2 regions of the Streptomyces sp. CA189 genome follow, and region 1 is predicted to be linked to the other one. Evidence: riboswitches for the same ligand, from Rfam matches in the RefSeq annotation. Region 1 holds a riboswitch; the other holds the start of a gene.
The links. A riboswitch is a leader RNA that binds a small molecule or an ion and turns the genes downstream of it on or off. The one in region 1 is predicted to bind guanidine.
Positions count from the first base shown of each region.

Region 2: it holds a riboswitch for guanidine, as region 1 does, so the genes downstream of both, AC061S_RS28215 (DMT family transporter) here and AC061S_RS32340 (Ohr family peroxiredoxin) in region 1, are expected to answer to the same signal.

Region 1 covers NZ_JBWJVM010000060.1:25,618-33,842, reverse strand. The annotation lists gene AC061S_RS32360 (sulfite exporter TauE/SafE family protein) at 1-218, opposite strand, end outside; gene AC061S_RS32355 (ATP-binding SpoIIE family protein phosphatase) at 441-2,906, shown strand; partial or broken gene AC061S_RS32350 (discoidin domain-containing protein) at 3,343-5,085, opposite strand; gene AC061S_RS32345 (AraC family transcriptional regulator) at 5,285-6,304, shown strand; guanidine-III (ykkC-III) riboswitch at 6,518-6,580, shown strand; gene AC061S_RS32340 (Ohr family peroxiredoxin) at 6,583-7,110, shown strand; gene AC061S_RS32335 (putative glycolipid-binding domain-containing protein) at 7,131-7,706, shown strand; gene AC061S_RS32330 (aminobutyraldehyde dehydrogenase) at 7,696-8,225, opposite strand, start outside.
Region 2 covers NZ_JBWJVM010000045.1:51,502-59,726, forward strand. The annotation lists gene AC061S_RS28200 (ABC transporter permease) at 1-532, opposite strand, end outside; gene AC061S_RS28205 (ABC transporter permease) at 558-1,385, opposite strand; gene AC061S_RS28210 (transglycosylase domain-containing protein) at 1,572-4,016, shown strand; gene AC061S_RS28215 (DMT family transporter) at 4,035-4,355, opposite strand; guanidine-III (ykkC-III) riboswitch at 4,387-4,480, opposite strand; gene AC061S_RS28220 (GroES family chaperonin) at 4,542-4,883, opposite strand; gene AC061S_RS28225 (DUF3618 domain-containing protein) at 4,930-5,247, opposite strand; gene bcp (thioredoxin-dependent thiol peroxidase) at 5,363-5,830, shown strand; gene AC061S_RS28235 (HNH endonuclease signature motif containing protein) at 5,979-6,626, shown strand; gene AC061S_RS28240 (HNH endonuclease signature motif containing protein) at 6,623-7,129, shown strand; tRNA gene AC061S_RS28245 (tRNA-Leu) at 7,179-7,265, shown strand; gene rdgB (RdgB/HAM1 family non-canonical purine NTP pyrophosphatase) at 7,318-7,950, opposite strand; gene AC061S_RS28255 (hypothetical protein) at 7,991-8,225, opposite strand, start outside.

The DNA of each region.
Region 1 (8,225 bases):
GGCAATGCGACCAGGACCACGACCAGGCTCATCGCCTTGTTCAGGATGACGGCCGAAAGGGCGGCGAACCCGAACAGGCCGATCAGCAGGGGCAGGCGGAACTCCGCGCCGCCCAGGCCGATCATCCCACCCAGCACTCCGATCGCGGCTCCCGCGCCGAAGACAACGGGTGCGGAGTGCGTCGGGCGGAGCGAGGTGAGGTTCTGATCGGTGGCCATGGACGGCATCCTCGCTGGTTGCGGCCGCTTCCTGCCATGGCAGGAAGGCACAGGGCGTCCGCTCGGGGTTCGTCCGGATCTCCGACATCATCGGGGGCTGGATCGCCGGTGTTCTTCCTCTCGCTGCCGCCAGAACCAGTACCGGATGGCGTAACGCCTCTGGCCCTCGTTCCGGACATCGACCAGCATGAGCAGCGGGACCGGCGGACGAAATGGGCACGCATGCGCGCCACTGATGGCAACCAGGACTATCCCTTCGCTGTCACGAACACGGCCGCGGCGCTGCTGGACGGTGCCGGGACGATCGTCGCCTGGACACCGGCCGCCGAATCCCTCCTGGAGCGCCGGTCCGCCGACGTGTGCGGCCGACCGGCACGGGAGCTGCTGGCAGACGCGAGCAGCTGGGAAGCGGTTCTGGCCCAGGGCGCTCGGGGAGCACAGGAGGGGTGGGAGGGCCGGGCCACGGTGCGGCACGGCTCGGGGCGCGACCTGGAGGTCGGCTTCCGTGTCATCCCGCTGAACGACGGCGCTCCGGGGACCCCGGCCCGCTGCCTCGTGCTCGGCTCACCCCTGGAGCTGGTCGCCCGGTGGCGGCAGGACCACGCCTTCACGCACGAACTGTTCCTGCAGGCCCGGGTGGGCCTGGCCGTCTTCGACGCGGACCTGCGCCTGCTCCGGACGAACACGCACCTGCTGCCGTACACCGGGGTGCCCGTCGACCTGAACGGCCGGCGCCTCGCCGACTTCCTGCGGGCCGAGGACGCGCGGGTCATCGACGACCGGCTGCGGGAGGTCCTGCACAGCGGGAACCCCCTGATCGGCTTCAACACGACCGCGCGCACCGTGGACGACCCGAGGGGCGGCCGGGTCGTGACCATCCAGGCGTTCCGGCTGCAGGAACCCGACGGACATGCGATGGGCGTGGCGGCGGTGTTCACCGACGTCACCGACCACGAGCGGTCGCGTGGGCGCCTGGACCTGCTCTACCGCGCGACCGGCGCGCTGGGCGGTTCGCTGTCCGTCCTGCGCACCGTCGAGGACCTGGTCGAAATCCTGGCGCCCGCGTTCGGCGATGGTGCCGCGGTGGATCTCGCGGAGACCGTTCTGACCGGCGGTGAGCCGGCCGCCGACGGGCGTCCCACGCCGCCCCTGATCCGGATGGCCGTCGCCGGAGCGGACGCGGCCGTGCTGCGGACGGGTACGGCCCACTTCACCGCTCCTCTCGCGGCGGCGGAGACCGACCCGTCCGCCCCCGACCCTCCCGCGGCGCGGGAGTGCCGGGGAGAGCTGGTCACCGGCCTCGGAACCCGGCCCGCGATGTCCGGGAGCGACGCTGCCCCGGAGTGGGCGACCGCCGTCCCCGGTGCGCATTCGGCGATGACGGCGCCGCTGTGCGCACGGGGCGTCGGGTTCGGGAGGATCACGCTCTGGCGCACGGGGGACGCTCCCCCGCTGGACGAGGACGACCTGGCGCTCCTGGAGGAGATCGCCGCCCGTGCGGCCGTCGCCGTGGAGAACGCGCGGCGGTACACCAAGGAACGCCGCATCGCCGTGGGCCTACAGCGCAGCCTGCTGCCGCCGGCCACCTCGGAGACTCCCGCACTGGAAGCCGCCGGCCTCTACCTGCCCGCCGACGCGGACAGCGGAGTGGGCGGCGACTGGTTCGACGTCATCCCCCTGTCGTCGGCCCGGGTCGCCCTGGTGGTCGGGGACGTCGCCGGTCACGGGCTGCACGCCACGGCCATGATGGGACGCCTGCGCAGCGCCGTACGCGCGATGGCGGACCTGGAACTCGAGCCCGAGGAACTGCTGGCGCACGTCGACGACATGGTGCTGCAGGTCGCCGCCGAGGCGGAGAGCGACTACGCGGAGGACGGCGACGCGGGCACGCCGCTGCGCAGCGGACCGGCCGGTGCCACCTGCCTGTACGCCGTCTACGACCCGGTGACCCGAAGGTGCGTCATGGCGAGCGCCGGACACCCGCCTCCGGCCGTGGTCGGCCCGGACGGAACCGTGGAGTACGTCGAGCTGAGCCCCGGCCCGCCCCTGGGGGTCGGGGGCTGGCCCTTCGAGCCGGTCGAACGCGATCTGCCTCCGGGGAGCGTCCTCGCCCTGTACACCGACGGCCTGATCGAACGCGGAGCGGGGGACATCGACCAGGGGATGCGCGACCTGGCGGACCGCCTGCTGCGCGCGGACGTACTCGGCCGGCCGCTGCGGCAGGCCCGGCACGACATCGTGGAGGGGTTGCCGCCGGGACGGCTGCGGGACGACGTCACCCTCCTGCTGGCCCGTACCCGGGTGGTGGACGACGGCGCCGTCGCGACGTGGCTGCTCGACGCCGACCCGGCGGTCGTCGGCGACGCGCGCCATCTCGTCCTGGAGCAGCTGACCGCCTGGGACCTCGACGAGCTCGCCTTCAGCACGGAGCTCATCGTCAGCGAGCTGGTCACCAACTCCATTCGCCACGCCGGCGGCCCGGTCCGGCTCCGGCTGATCCGGGCGGACACCCTGACGTGCGAGGTGTCGGACTCGAGCAACACGCAGCCGAGGATGCGGCGTGCGCGGAGCCACGAGGAAGGCGGGCGCGGACTGTACATCGTCGCGCAGCTCTCGCACCGATGGGGCAGCCGCTACACCGTGGGCGGCAAGACCGTCTGGTCCGAGCAGGCCCTGCCCCCCGTGTGAACGCGGGGGGGGTGCCCCCGGGGTCGCACGCACCGGGGGCACCTCCGCGTCTCCGCGGCTACGGCGCGGCCACGGGCATGACGTAGCCGAGCAGCCCCTCCTTCACGTAAGGCCCTTCGCAGTCGGCTCTGTTGGAGACGAAGTGGTCGAATACGGAGGGTGCGTAACACCGGTAGAGGGGCACCGAGCCCGGCACCGCCCCGGTGTACACGTAGCCGACCGCGCCGAGGGGCTGTAGGCCCTCGCACCCCGGGTCGGGGGTCAGCAGCGAGTGGTTCGCAGCCTTGCACTCGTAGAGCCGGACGGTGCCGGGTGCGGGGTCCCGCAGCACCTTCCAGACCCCCTCGTGGGTGAACCCGGCGGGCAGGGGGCGTGAGGAGGCCAGGTGCCCGGCGTGGGGGCGGTGGCCGCGGACCAGGGGTACGTACGGGGTGGTGTGGCCGTCGACTCCCTCCCAGGTGCGCAGGTAGCCCTCGGCTCCCCGCATGAGCTCGTCCACCACGTCCTGGCCGCCGGTGACCCGGATGTCCTCGATCCAGTCGGGTACGAGGCCGTAGTGGGTGCCGCCGCCGTCGGTGTTGACGTCCCAGACGCGCGAGCCGGTGACCTGCCGGTCGAGGACCGAGCCGCCGTCGGGGCTGCGGAAGGGGTAGCGGACGGGGTTCCCGGCCGCGGCCCGGGGGCCGGGGAGCCAGGCGAAGCCGTTCATGTCGGTGCCGATCCCGTACCCGGCACCGTACTTGGCGCGCAGGGCGGCGTGCCTGCGCGCCTCGGCGGCGAACGCGGGCGCCTCGTACATGTGGCCCGTGATGAAGCCGCCCAGGCGGTAGACGCGCTCGGTCCAGTTGTCGTCCATCCAGCCGTGGGTGGAGAGCACGCCGGAGTAGCGTTCGGTTTCGAGCACGCGCAGCGCCTGGTTGGCCGCCTTGACGCTCATGTGGTCGATTTCCAGCATCATGTTGCGCTTGGTCATGCCCAGTACCGCCTACTCGCCCAGTGCGGCCAGGCCCCGGCGGTTGCACTGCGCGGCCTGCAAGGAGGCGCCGTACTGGGGTAGTTCGACCCCTTCCGGTAGGGCGCCACGGATCCGGGCCTCCGCCTCCGCCGGCTCCTGGGAGGTGCCGGGGCCTTCGGCCGTCACGGTGGCGCCCGCCTCCCGGTGGCCCCCGGCGGCCAGCCCGAAGCCGATCGGGTTGTCGTGTTCGGCGCCGGTGCAGGGCTCCGTGCTCCAGAAGGTGCCCGTCGACAGGAACTGGCCGACGTTGACGGCCATGCCCTGCGTGCCCGAGTCGAACCGGACGCCGCACAGGGCGTTGTCGAACTTGTGGCACAGGAACATGCTGCGCACGCCCAGCCGGTGCAGTTCGTCGAGGCCCCGGTCGATGTCGGCCATGGTGCAGCGGGCACCGTCCAGCACCTGCTTGCAGCCGAACGGTTCGGAGGTCTCCACCCCGAGGACGACGGCGAGCTTGCCCTCCTCGATGACCTCGCGGGCCTGGTCGGGCTCGGTGACGACCCGGAACCAGCCCTTGCCGGCGCCGCCGTACATGGCGTCGACGTGGGCCTGGAGCTCGTACGTCTTCTGGATCTGGAGCCTGATCGCGGTCATCTCGTCGCAGCCGCGGTCCTTGAAGAAGTAGAGCGAGCAGATGACGCCGTTGGTGACCATGTCGTTCACCAGGATCCGCTGGCCGCCCCGCCAGGCCCGCTCCACCCAGGCGTAGTACGTCTGCTGGTGGGTGGCGGAGTCGTGGGCCGGCCAGTCGCGGAACGTCGGCCAGCCGGTCGGGTCGTGCCGGCCGTCACCGCCCTTGGTGATCATGTCGAAGAGGGCGAGGACGCCGTTCGGGTAGTGCTCGGGGCAGTCCTTGAGGGCGTCCGCCACCCCCGCCGGGGAGAAGGTCTTTCCGCAGACCAGCCGTCCCCCGAAGCCCTCGTCGGACATCAGGTGGACGTGCCCGTCGACGTATCCGCGGACCCGGCCCTGAGCGTCGGTCCCGGTGAACGGCTCTCCCGTGACGTTGACCTGCGAGTCCGGGACCGGTCGCGCCACGGGCTCCCACCACTGCGGGCCCGCCGACGCGCCGGCGGTCGAGGGGCCGAGCAGCAAGGTGACCAGCGCGAGGACCAGGCCGGGCAACAGGTACCGGCTTCGCCCGAGGGCTCTTCGTCGGTTCATCCCCATCCCTTTCTCCTTCATGATGCGTTCATGACATGCGGGAAGAGATCCGAAGGCCGACCTTAGGAGCAGCCCGGGGCGCCGTCATTCACTTCGGCGGCCAACCCGTTGACTCCCCGGACCCGCCCACGGAGCCGCCCACGGAGCCGTCCCGCGGGCGGTGTTGACGCGGGCGGTGCGCGCGCATTGACTGACCGACGTGTCAGCCATCGAGCCGCCCACCGTCACCGCGTGCTACGCCCTCGCCGTCCTGAGCGCCACGGCGGCGGGCGCCGACGGGTCCGCCTCCTGGAACGTGCCCACGGACCGGCCGGAGTTCGGCGAGACGCGTGCCCTGTGGGACGAGGTGCTCGGCGCCGTGGGCGCGGGCCCGCACACCGGACTCCTCGTGGGCGACCGCATCCGGCCCGAGGGCCTGCACATCCTGGGCCACCTCGTCCTCACCTGCGCCAGCCTCGCGGACGCCGCGCAGGCGGCCGAGCGCTACCACCCCCTGCTGAGCCGGGCGGGCCAGGTGACCCTGCAGCGCCGAGGCGGCGTCGGCCGGGTCTGTTACCGGCCGACCGTCGACCCGGCGGCCATGCACCCCCAGCGGGTGGAGGCGATCGTCAGCAGCATGGTGCGGGCGGGCCGCTGGATCGCCGGCGACGGCTGGGCGCCCCTGGCCGTGTCGTTCACCCACTCCCGCAGGGGCTCGGCGGAGCCGTACGCCCACGTCCTCGGCTGTCCCGTCGTCTTCGACGCCGCGGAGACCGCGATCACGGTCGCCGACGAGGACCTCGACCGGCGCCGCCCCCTCTACGACCCGGCGCTCGACGCCCTGCACCGGGCCTACGCCGACCGGCTCCTGCACGGCCTGTCCGCGGCCGCGACCGTCGCCGAGCGGGTACGGCAGTGGCTGGAGCACGCCGCGCTCGGGGACGCGGGCCCCGAGGGCCCCGCCAAGGAGCTCAGCCTCAGCGTGCGGACCCTGCGCAGGGCCCTGCACGCGGAGGGCACGTCGTGGCGCACGCTCCTCGACACCGCCCGCCACGGCCGGGCCGGGCTGCTGCTGGAGACCACGGACCTGCCGCTGGACCGGATCGCGCCGCTCGTCGGCCTGAGCGGTGCGACGGCCCTGGTCCGCGCCTTCAACCGGTGGGAGGGCATGCCTCCGGGCGCGTACCGCAGCCGTCACCGGCCCGCGTCCGCGGATCGCGAGGGGGCCGGCCGCGGGTGAGCAGGGTCACCGCCGGCGACGCCCCGGCCGGTCGCGTCCGTTGCTAGTGCTGTGGCCGGAAAGGTTTGCCGGGTCGCGGTGTCCGGTGCGGTGCATCGCAAGGCGGAGGACCGCGACTCGTACTGGACGTACCGTCGTGGTCCGACAACGCGGCGAGGTGCCGTGCCGGGCGCCGTGACACGGTGAACCTTTCCGGCCACAGCACTAGATTGTCCGGCGGCCGACCCGAGGCCCCCGACGAGATGCGCCGTACCCGGTTACGCACGACGACGCGCGAGGTGCCGCACCAGCGGCGCCTTCCGCTGTCCGCGCCCGGGCAGCGTCCTCGTCGAGCAAGATGGGCCGAACGCCATGACCGTGCCACTCACCCGCAGCCTGTACCGGACGACCGCGCACGCCGCCGGGGGCCGTACCGGATCCGTCCGCACGGACGACGGGCGCCTGGACCTCCGCCTCGCCCCGCCGCGCAAGAAGGTCCCGGGCACCACCCCAACCCCGAGCAGCTGTTCGCGGCCGGTTTCGCCGCCTGCTTCACCTCCGCGCTCGCGGAGGTCGCCGCCGAGTTCGGGGTGGACGCCGCCGCCGCGCGCGTGGCGTGCGAAGTACAGCTCGGCACCACGGACACGCCCGCGGGCTACGGCCTCGCGGTGGCCCTCACCGTCAGCCTGCCGGGGTGGCGGGCGGCGGACCTCCAGCCGCTGCTGCACCGGGCGGACGCGGTCTGCCCCTACGCGCAGGCAGTGCGCGGCAACGTACCGCTGACGCTCCCGGCCCTGGACGACCCCGCTTCCGCCGAGGGGGCCTGAGCAGCCGGTACGGTGACGGCATGAGCGGATCCCGGCGCCTCGTGCGCACCTGGGAGGTCTTCCCCGGCTCGGGTTACTCGACCGCGTGGGTCGACCTCGCCCAGGGCGCCCTGACCGCGCGCGGGCGCTCCGTCGGCCTGGACCCCGAGCCGTACTGGCTGACGTACACGCTCGAAACCTCCGACGGCTACGTGACCTCGCGCCTCCACGTGACGGTCGAGACGGCGGCGTCGACCCGGGAGCTGGACCTGCGGGGCGACCGCGGACGCTGGACCGTGGACGGCGCGTACCGCCCCGATCTCGACGGTGCGCTCGACTGCGACCTGGGCCTCTGCCCGCTGACCAACACCATGCCCGTGCTCCGCCACGGCCTGCACCGGCGGCCCGGAACCGGACCGCACCACTTCCTCATGGCCTGGGTCTCCGTCCCGGACCTCGCCGTCAGCGCGAACCGGCAGACGTACACGCCTCTCGCGCGCGCCGGACACGGCGCGCGCGTCCGCTACGAGTCCGGCGGCTTCCGCGCGGACGTCGGCTTCGACGACGACGGTCTGGTCCTGGACTACCCGTCCCTGGCGGCCCCGCTCACAGCATGACGTGCTTGACCTGCGTGTAGTCCAGGAGGCCGGACAGGGAGAGGTCGCTGCCGTAGCCGGAGTGCTTGACTCCGCCGTGGGGCATCTCGGAGACCGTGGTGCCGTGGGTGTTCACCCAGACGATGCCGGTGTGCAGGGCGCGGGTGGCCCGCATCGCGCGATCGTGGTCGGTGGTCCACACGCTCGCGGCCAGGCCGAAGCGCACCGCGTTGGCGAGGTGCAGGGCCTCGGCCTCGTCCGCGAAGGGCTGGACGGTCACGACGGGTCCGAAGATCTCCTCCTGCACGATCTCGTCGTCCTGGCGGACGCCCGCGACCACGGTGGGCTCGTGGAAGAAGCCCGGGCGCGGCAGCCGGCGGCCGCCGGTGACGATGCGGGCGTGGGGTGGCAGGCGGTCCAGCAGGCCCTGTACGGAGGCGAGTTGGACGGTGTTGTTGAGGGGGCCGAAGTCGGTGCCGGCGCGGAGTCGGGCCGCCTCGGCGGCGAGGGCCGGGAGGAACGCGTCGTGGATCCGGCGGT
Region 2 (8,225 bases), on a different contig from region 1:
CCGCACCGGCGGTGATCATCACGGGCACCATCAGCGCCTTCCCGACCGTCCAGTCCAGCTGGTCCAGCTCCGAGACCGCCCACCCCAACACCGCGAGCCCCTGCACGATCCGCCCCAGCCGGCGCAGCGCGAACCGGTCCGCCGCCACCTGGGCGAGCACCGGGACCGGGCGGACCAGCATCGTGTCGAGGGAGCCGTCGCGGATCCGGGAGCCGATCCGGTCGGTGTTGCCGAGCAGCAGGTCGGCCAGGCCCAGCGAGGCCGAGCAGGACCCGTACAGCAGGGCGATCTCGGGCAGCGTGAAGCCGCCCAGCTCGTCCACGTGCGAGAACATGATGGTGATCGCGACGAAGTCCAGGAGCGTGATGGCCGCGTTGCCGAAGGTCGAGAGGAAGAAGGACGTGCGGTACGTCATCGTCGACCGGATCCACATCGCGGCGATCAGCCGGTAGCCGCGCAGCCCTTCCAGGACCCGGCTGCGCCGCGGGACGACAAGCTCGGGCGCCACCGCCACGTCGGTCAGCGCAGTCACCCCGGCCCTTCCCTCCGCCACCCGCTCAGCCACCCTGAACCACCACCTTCCGCGTCGCGGCCGACTGCACCAGCCGGCCCAGCCCCAGCAGCGCCACCGCCCACGCGGCCTGGAATCCCAGCGCCCCCGCCGTACGCGCGGCACCCGCACCCCCGCCGAGCAGCACGTCGACCGGCACCTGGAGCATCGCCGCCCAGGGCAGGAGGCGGACGAACTCCCCGAAGCCGCCCGGGAACACGGTCAGCGGCAGCAGCATCCCGGAGAAGAAGATGGAGACGACCGTGGCCATCAGGTTGATCCCGGCCCCGTCCATCAGCCAGAAGGCCGCCAGCCCCAGCAGGTACCGCAGCGCGAAGCTCACCACCAGCCCGAGGAACACGGAGACCAGGAAGAGCAGCCAGCGCAGCGGAGCGGTGGGCAGCGCCAACGGGAAGGCGAACGCGCCGACCACCAGCGGTACTACACCGCGGCCCAGGAGTTGAAACGCCGCCCGGCCCAGATCACCCGCGAGCCACCACATCTGGAGATCGGCCGGACGGTACAGGTCGACGGCGATGTCACCCGTACGGACGCGCTCTTGGAACTCCTCCTGGAAGCCGCCGCCGATCAGCGCCCCGGCGGCCAGCAGGGCCTGACTGACCCACATGAACGTGAGGGCCTCGGACTCGTCGTAGCCGCCGAGCCCGGGCCGCTCGTCCCAGAGCGCGATGTACGTGTAGGCCAGGATGAAACCGAACACGGTGTTGGTGAACACCCCCGCCGCGGTGGCCGTCCCGTACGTGGCGTACCTGCGAAAGCCCCCGGCCGCGACCGCCCCGTAGAGCCCGGCTCGCCCCACCACCGGCTGGCGCACCTCATCCCCTCCGTTTCCCTGATCGCTGCTGCGTCGTTCCTACGTCGGCCAAAGCGCGCGAGCTTAGTGCGGAGGGGCGATCCACGCGAACGAATTACGCCCGTCCGGAGCGGAACCGGCGGCCATCGGGTAGACAGCATGAGGTACAGATGTGGATATTTCGTACGGCGCCGAGGAGTCCCGGAGATGAGCGACCCGTCACCACCGCCCGGCTGGACGCCTCGCGATCCCGACACCCCCGACGAACAGCAGGCCACCGGCGCCGACTCGGCCCCGCAGCCCGGAGCACCGCCCACGGCCAAGGACGCCAAGAGGGCGGAGAGACAACGGGCCAAGGCCGCCAAGAAGGCCAAGCGCAAGCGCACCGGCTGGCGCCGGCTCCTCCCGACCTGGCGCATGGTCCTGGGCGCTTTCCTGCTGCTCGCCCTGCTCGTCTGCGGCGGCCTCGTGGCCGGCTACCTGCTGGTCCACATCCCGCCCGCCAACGCGGCCGCCACGGCGCAGTCCAACGTCTACCTCTACACCGACGGCACCCAACTCGCCCGTGACGGCGAGGTCAACCGCGTCAACGTGCCGCTCTCCCAGATCCCCCGGACCGTCCAGGAGGCCGTACTGGCCGCCGAGGACCGCGACTTCTTCACCGAACGGGCGGTTGACCCCGCGGCGATGCTGCGCGCCGCCTGGAACACCGCGACGGGCAAGGGCACCCAGTCCGGATCGACCATCACCCAGCAGTACGTCAAGAACTACTACCTGGGCCAGGAACAGACGATCAAGCGGAAGGTGAAAGAGTTCTTCATCGCGATCAAACTCGGCCGCGAGAAGTCGAAGAACTACATCCTCGAGGGGTACCTGAACACCAGCTACTTCGGCCGCAACGCCTACGGCATCCAGGCCGCCGCCCAGGCCTACTACGGCAAGGACGTCGGCAAACTTAACCCCGCCGAGGGCGCCTACCTCGCCACCCTCCTCAACTCCCCCAGCGCCTTCGACGTCGTCGCCCACCCCCAGGGCCGCGGCCGCGCCCTCGCCCGCTGGAACTACGTACTCGACGGCATGGTCAAGAAGGGCTGGATGACGCCCGCCGAACGCGCCGCCACCCAGTTCCCCGAGCCCGGCAAGGTCCGCCCGGCCGCAGGCCTCTCCGGACAGCGCGGCTACCTCGTCGAGGCCATCAAGGACTACATCGTCGAAAACAAGATCCTCGACGACAAAACCCTCGCCGAGGGCGGCTACCGCATCACCACGACCATCGACAAGACCCGCCAGACCGCCATGGTCGACGCCGTCAACGACAAGATGGTCAGCAAGCTCGACCCCGCGAAGCGCAAGGCCGACCGCATCGTACGCACCGGAGCCGTCTCCATCGACCCGGCCACCGGCAAGGTCGTGGCCATGTACGGCGGCATCGACTACACCAAGCAGTACGTCAACAACGCCACCCGGCACGACTACCAAGTGGCCTCCACCTTCAAGCCGTTCGTCTTCGCCTCCGCCGTGCAGAACGACTCCCGCACCCAGGACGGCCGCACGATCACCCCGTACACGATCTACAACGGCGACAACAAGCGCCGCGTCGTCGGCACCCGCATCCCCTACGCGCCGGAGAACGAGGGGCAGCTCAGCTACGGCAACATCACCGTCAACACCGCCACCGACCTCTCCGTCAACAGCGTCTTCGCGCAGATGGTCGTCGACGTCGGCACCGACAAGGTCAAGCAGACCGCCATCGCCCTCGGCATCCCCGAGAACACCCCGAACTTCGACTCGGGACCGGCCATGGCACTGGGCACCATGCAGGCCAGCGTTCTGGACATGACCCAGGCCTACGCGACCCTCGCCGACCACGGCCGGCACACCCCGCACACCTTCGTCGAGAAGATCACCAAGGCCGGGGACACCGTCCCGCTCCCGCCCCGCGACCCGGCCCAGGCCGTCAGCCGCGAAGCCGCCGACACCACCACGTCCATGCTGGTCAGCGTCGTGGACAACGGCACCGGCACGGCCGCCCTGGCCGCCGGCCACCCGGCCGCCGGCAAGACGGGGACCGGCGAACTGGACCGCTCGGCCTGGTTCGCGGCGTACACCCCGAACCTGGTCACGGTCGTCTCGATGATGGGCCAGGACCCGGACACCGGCGCCCTGGAGTCCCTCTACGGAGCCCTGGGCGAGGCCCGCATCGGCGGCGGCGGCTACCCGGCCCGGATCTGGGCCCAGTACACGAAGACGGCCCTGGGCGACAGCGACCCCGTCGACTTCGACCTGGAACTCATGCCCGGCGCGAACCGGCCCCCGCAGCCCCCGCCCGTGGACCCGGACCCGACCCCCTCCCAGGAGGAAACCCCGGGCGACCGCCCCTCGAACCGGCCGGGCCGCCCGACCCGGACCCCGTCGACGAACGGACAGACGAACGGGGGCCAGACGACGGGCGGGCAGAACAACGGAGGCCAGAACAACGGGGGGCAGACCGGCGGCCGGACGGACGGCGGCCAGACGGACGGGGGCCAGACCACCGGCGGCCAGACCACGGGAGGCGAAACCACCGGCGGCCAGACGGACGGCGGCACCACGACGGGCACCCAGGGCGGTACCACCGAGGGCCTCCGCCCACCGGCGGACCTGCTGGAGTAACCGGAGCAACCCGGCGACTCAGTGACCGGAGGTGGCCTTCAGCCCCACCACGGCGACCAGCAGCAGACAGATGAAGAAGATCCGGGCGGCGGTGACGGGCTCCCCCAGCACCGCCATACCGAGCACCGCCGCCCCGGCCGCGCCGATACCGACCCACACGCCGTACGCCGTACCGATGGGCAGGGTCTTGGCGGCGTACGACAGCAGCACCATGCTCGCCACGATGCCGGCACCCGTGAACACGCTCGGCCACAGCCGCGTGAAGCCTTCGGTGAACTTCATACCGATCGACCAGCCGACTTCGAGCAGACCGGCGAGAAGAAGCAGAACCCAGGCCATGACAGGCACCTCCGGGACGAGAGCGGAACGGGGTGCGTCGTCTTGTCATGCAGCCACTGGCCACTGGCCATCGGCGACCCGGTACGGCGCGTCTCGTCGGGGGTTCCCCACCACCGTAGCAAAACCCGACGAAAAGGGCCGGTGACGATGGTCACCGGCCCTTCTCCTCGCTCTCATCTCACGGGGCTAGAGATAGAGCCCCGTGGAGTCTTCCGACCCCAGCCGCTCGGCGGCCACGGCATGCAGGTCCCGCTCCCGCATCAGCAGGTACGTCGCCCCGCGCACCTCCACCTCGGCCCGCTCCTCGGGGTCGTACAGCACCCGGTCCCCCGGCTCGACCGTCCGTACGCTCTGCCCGACCGCGACCACCTCGGCCCAGGCCAGCCGCTTGCCCACCGCGGCCGTCGCCGGAATCAGGATGCCGCCGCCCGAGCGGCGCTCACCCTCCGGCGAATCGGACTTCACGAGCACGCGGTCGTGGAGCATGCGGATGGGCAGCTTGTCGTGGGTGGTGGTGTTCTCGCTCACGACCCGAACCTACCCGCCCACACCCGCCCCGCACCCCCCAGGGTCATCAGCGCTTTCGTCGCGCCGACATCACCAGCAGGCCCACGACACCGACCGCGAGCAGCGCGACCGGCACGATCCGCTCGACGCGCGGGGCGCCGTCGTCGTGGCGCAGCGCGTCACCGGCGTCCGTGACGAGACGGTTCACCGTCGCTACGGCCCGCCCGACGACGTGGTCGACGTTGCTGACCACCTTCGCCTTGGCGTCCCCGACGATCGTCTTGGGGTGCATGCGCACCCCGATCTCGTCGAGCGCCTCGGCGAGCTGCTCGCGGCGGCGGACGATGTCCGCCTCGATCTGTGCGGGGGTCCTGGCTTCCGGCACCGCGCTGCCTCCGTCGTCATGGTCGGTCCCATGGCGGGCGTAGCCCACCATGAACAGTCTGTCAGCAGCTTAGTCTCGACACCGTACCGATCCCCTCCCGAGGAGACTGTTGAGAATGAGCGAGCGACTTGAGCCGGGCGACATCGCCCCCGCCTTCACCCTGCCCGACGCGGACGGCAACGAGATCTCGCTCGCCGACCACAAGGGCCGCAAGGTGATCGTGTACTTCTACCCGACCGCCCTGACCCCGGGCTGCACCAAGCAGGCCTGCGACTTCACGGACAACCTGGCCGTCCTGGCCACGGCCGGCTACGACGTCATCGGCGTCTCCCCGGACAAGCCGGAGAAGCTGGCGAAGTTCCGCGAGCAGGAGCACCTGAAGGTCACCCTGGTCAGCGACCCCTCCAAGGAGGTCCTGACGGCGTACGGGGCGTTCGGCGAGAAGAAGCTGTACGGCAAGACCGTCACCGGGGTCATCCGCTCCACGGTGATCGTCGACGAGGAGGGCAAGGTCGAACGCGCCCTCTACAACGTCAAGGCGACGGGCCACGTAGCCAAAATCATCAAGGACCTCGGCATCTGACCCCGCCCCCGCCTTCCGGAACGGCCCGCACCCCCACAAACGGTGCGGGCCGTTCCGTTTATCGGACGAAATTTCCCGTAACCGTCCGACTACCGGTCCGTTACTCCATGCGAGGGCCGCACGCGCGGCCGGGAAATGGAGGGGGCCGATGCCAATCAGCCCGTACACGAGGGAACGCCTCACGGAGGCGGCGGAGGGGTCACGGACCCTGTCCGAGGCGTTGGCGAAGCTGGGGGTGGACCCCAAGAGTGCGTCACGGAGGTACCTGCTCGACCGCATGCGGAAGTTGGGGGTGGATGTCTCGCACTTCGAGCGCGAGGGGGTGAAGTGGACGAGGGAGATCCTGACCGAAGTCGTCGCATCCTCGACGACGATGTGCGAGGTGCTGCGACGGCTCGGCCTCGATGTTGTCGGCGGCCACCACACTCACATCAGCCGCAAGGTCAAGAAGTTCGCGATAGATACCTCTCACTTCGCACCCCCGCCGAGCACGGTAGGTACGCGAGACATCCGTCGCCGTCGTTCCGCCGAGGAAATCCTGCGCGATGACCGGTCTCCGATCGCCACCCGGGTCGACCCCGCCAGGCTCAGGCGCGCACTCCTGGAGACCGGACGGGAGGAGCGCTGCGCTCTGTGCGGGATAGAGGCTGTCTGGCAGGGCGAGCCGCTACCCCTGGAGGTCGATCACATCGATGGCGAATGGCGCAACAACCAAGCCACCAACCTGCGGTTCTTGTGCCCCAACTGCCACTCCACAACGGACACGTACCGCGGGCGCGGCAAGGGGTGGCGATGACCAGCGCCAACCGTGCTGCGTACGTGCGGCGCGGGAAGCCGGACGAAAGCGCCCTGCGTGAAGCCGTCACACAATCACTCTCTCTAGCAGAGACCTTGCGCCGCCTGGGCAGGCCCGTGTCAGGCAGTCAGCATGCCGCGCTCAAGCGATGGATCGAGGAAGCCTCCCTCTCAACCGCCCGCTTTATGGGGCAGGCACATCAGCGCGGCAAGAGGGGCACCACCACACGGCCCGCCGACGACGTACTCGTTCGACACGAGGACGAACGCCGGACCACGACCAAGACTCTGCGCCGCGCATTGCGCGAGATCGGCGTTCCGGACGTGTGTGCCGGCTGCGGGACGGCTGCGGAGTGGCTGGGCCTTCCCATGACGCTGGAGATCGACCACATCAATGGCGATTGGAGCGACGACCGCCGCGAGAACCTGCGGCTGCTATGCCCCAACTGCCATGCAATTACGACCACCTGGTGCCGAGGAGGCCGCAGCAAGCCCCTTCGTTGATCTTGTTCGACCGGTCGCAGCCGCCTGCCGCTATCATGGCAAGCGGCTAGCGGCGGTGGCGCAACGGCGACGCAGCAGACTTAGGATCTGTGGCCCGTGAAACGGCTTGAGGGTTCGAATCCCTTCCGCCGCACCACAACGGCCTGTGAATCGAAGGATTGATTCACAGGCCGTTCGTATGGTCGGCGTCAGCCCAGCAGTTCCCGGACCGCCGGGACCAGGGCTCGGAAGGCCTGGCCTCGGTGGGAGATGGCGTTCTTCTCTGCCGCCGTGAGTTCCGCGCAGGTGCGGGACTCGCCCAGAGGCTGGAGGATCGGGTCGTAGCCGAAGCCGCCCGTGCCGGACGGGGTGTGGCGGAGGGTGCCCAGGAGGCGGCCTTCGACCACGCGTTCCGTGCCGTCGGGGAGGGCGAGGGCGGCGGCGCAGAAGAAGTGGGCGCCGCGGTGGGCGTCGTCGATGTCGCCGAGTTGGGCCAGGAGGAGCGCGAGGTTCGCGGCGTCGCCTCCGTGGGCTCCGGCCCAGCGGGCCGAGAAGATGCCCGGGGCGCCGCCCAGGACGTCCACGCAGAGGCCTGAGTCGTCGGCTACGGCCGGCAGGCCGGTGGCCTGGGCGAGGGCGTGGGCCTTGAGGAGGGCGTTCTCGGCGAAGGTGACGCCGGTCTCCTTGACGTCCGGGATCTCCGGGTACGCGTCCGCGCCGACCAGCTCGTGCGGCAGGCCGGCGGCGGACAGGATGGCGCGGAGTTCGGTGACCTTGCCCGCGTTGCGCGTGGCGAGGATCAGGCGGCTGGGAGAGCTGGCGGAGGGCGTCGTCGAGGTCATGGCGCCATTATCCCGGGCCGCGCCCGGGCACCGGCCGGGGTCAGCCGCCCGGGGTGCAGACCTTCGAGATCTCCTTCGCCGCGTCCGCGACCGGGGTGACGTCGGGGGTCGTGGTGCCGCTCTCGATGGAGGTGCGGACGTTCTGGACGGCCGTGTTCATCGAGGAAATGGCCTTGCTCAGGTCGGCGTTGTCCGTCTGGTCGCCGACCTTCTTGAGGTTCTCCTCGATCGCGTTGAGCGCGTTCTGGGCGTCCTGCGGGCTGTTGCCGGCCTGC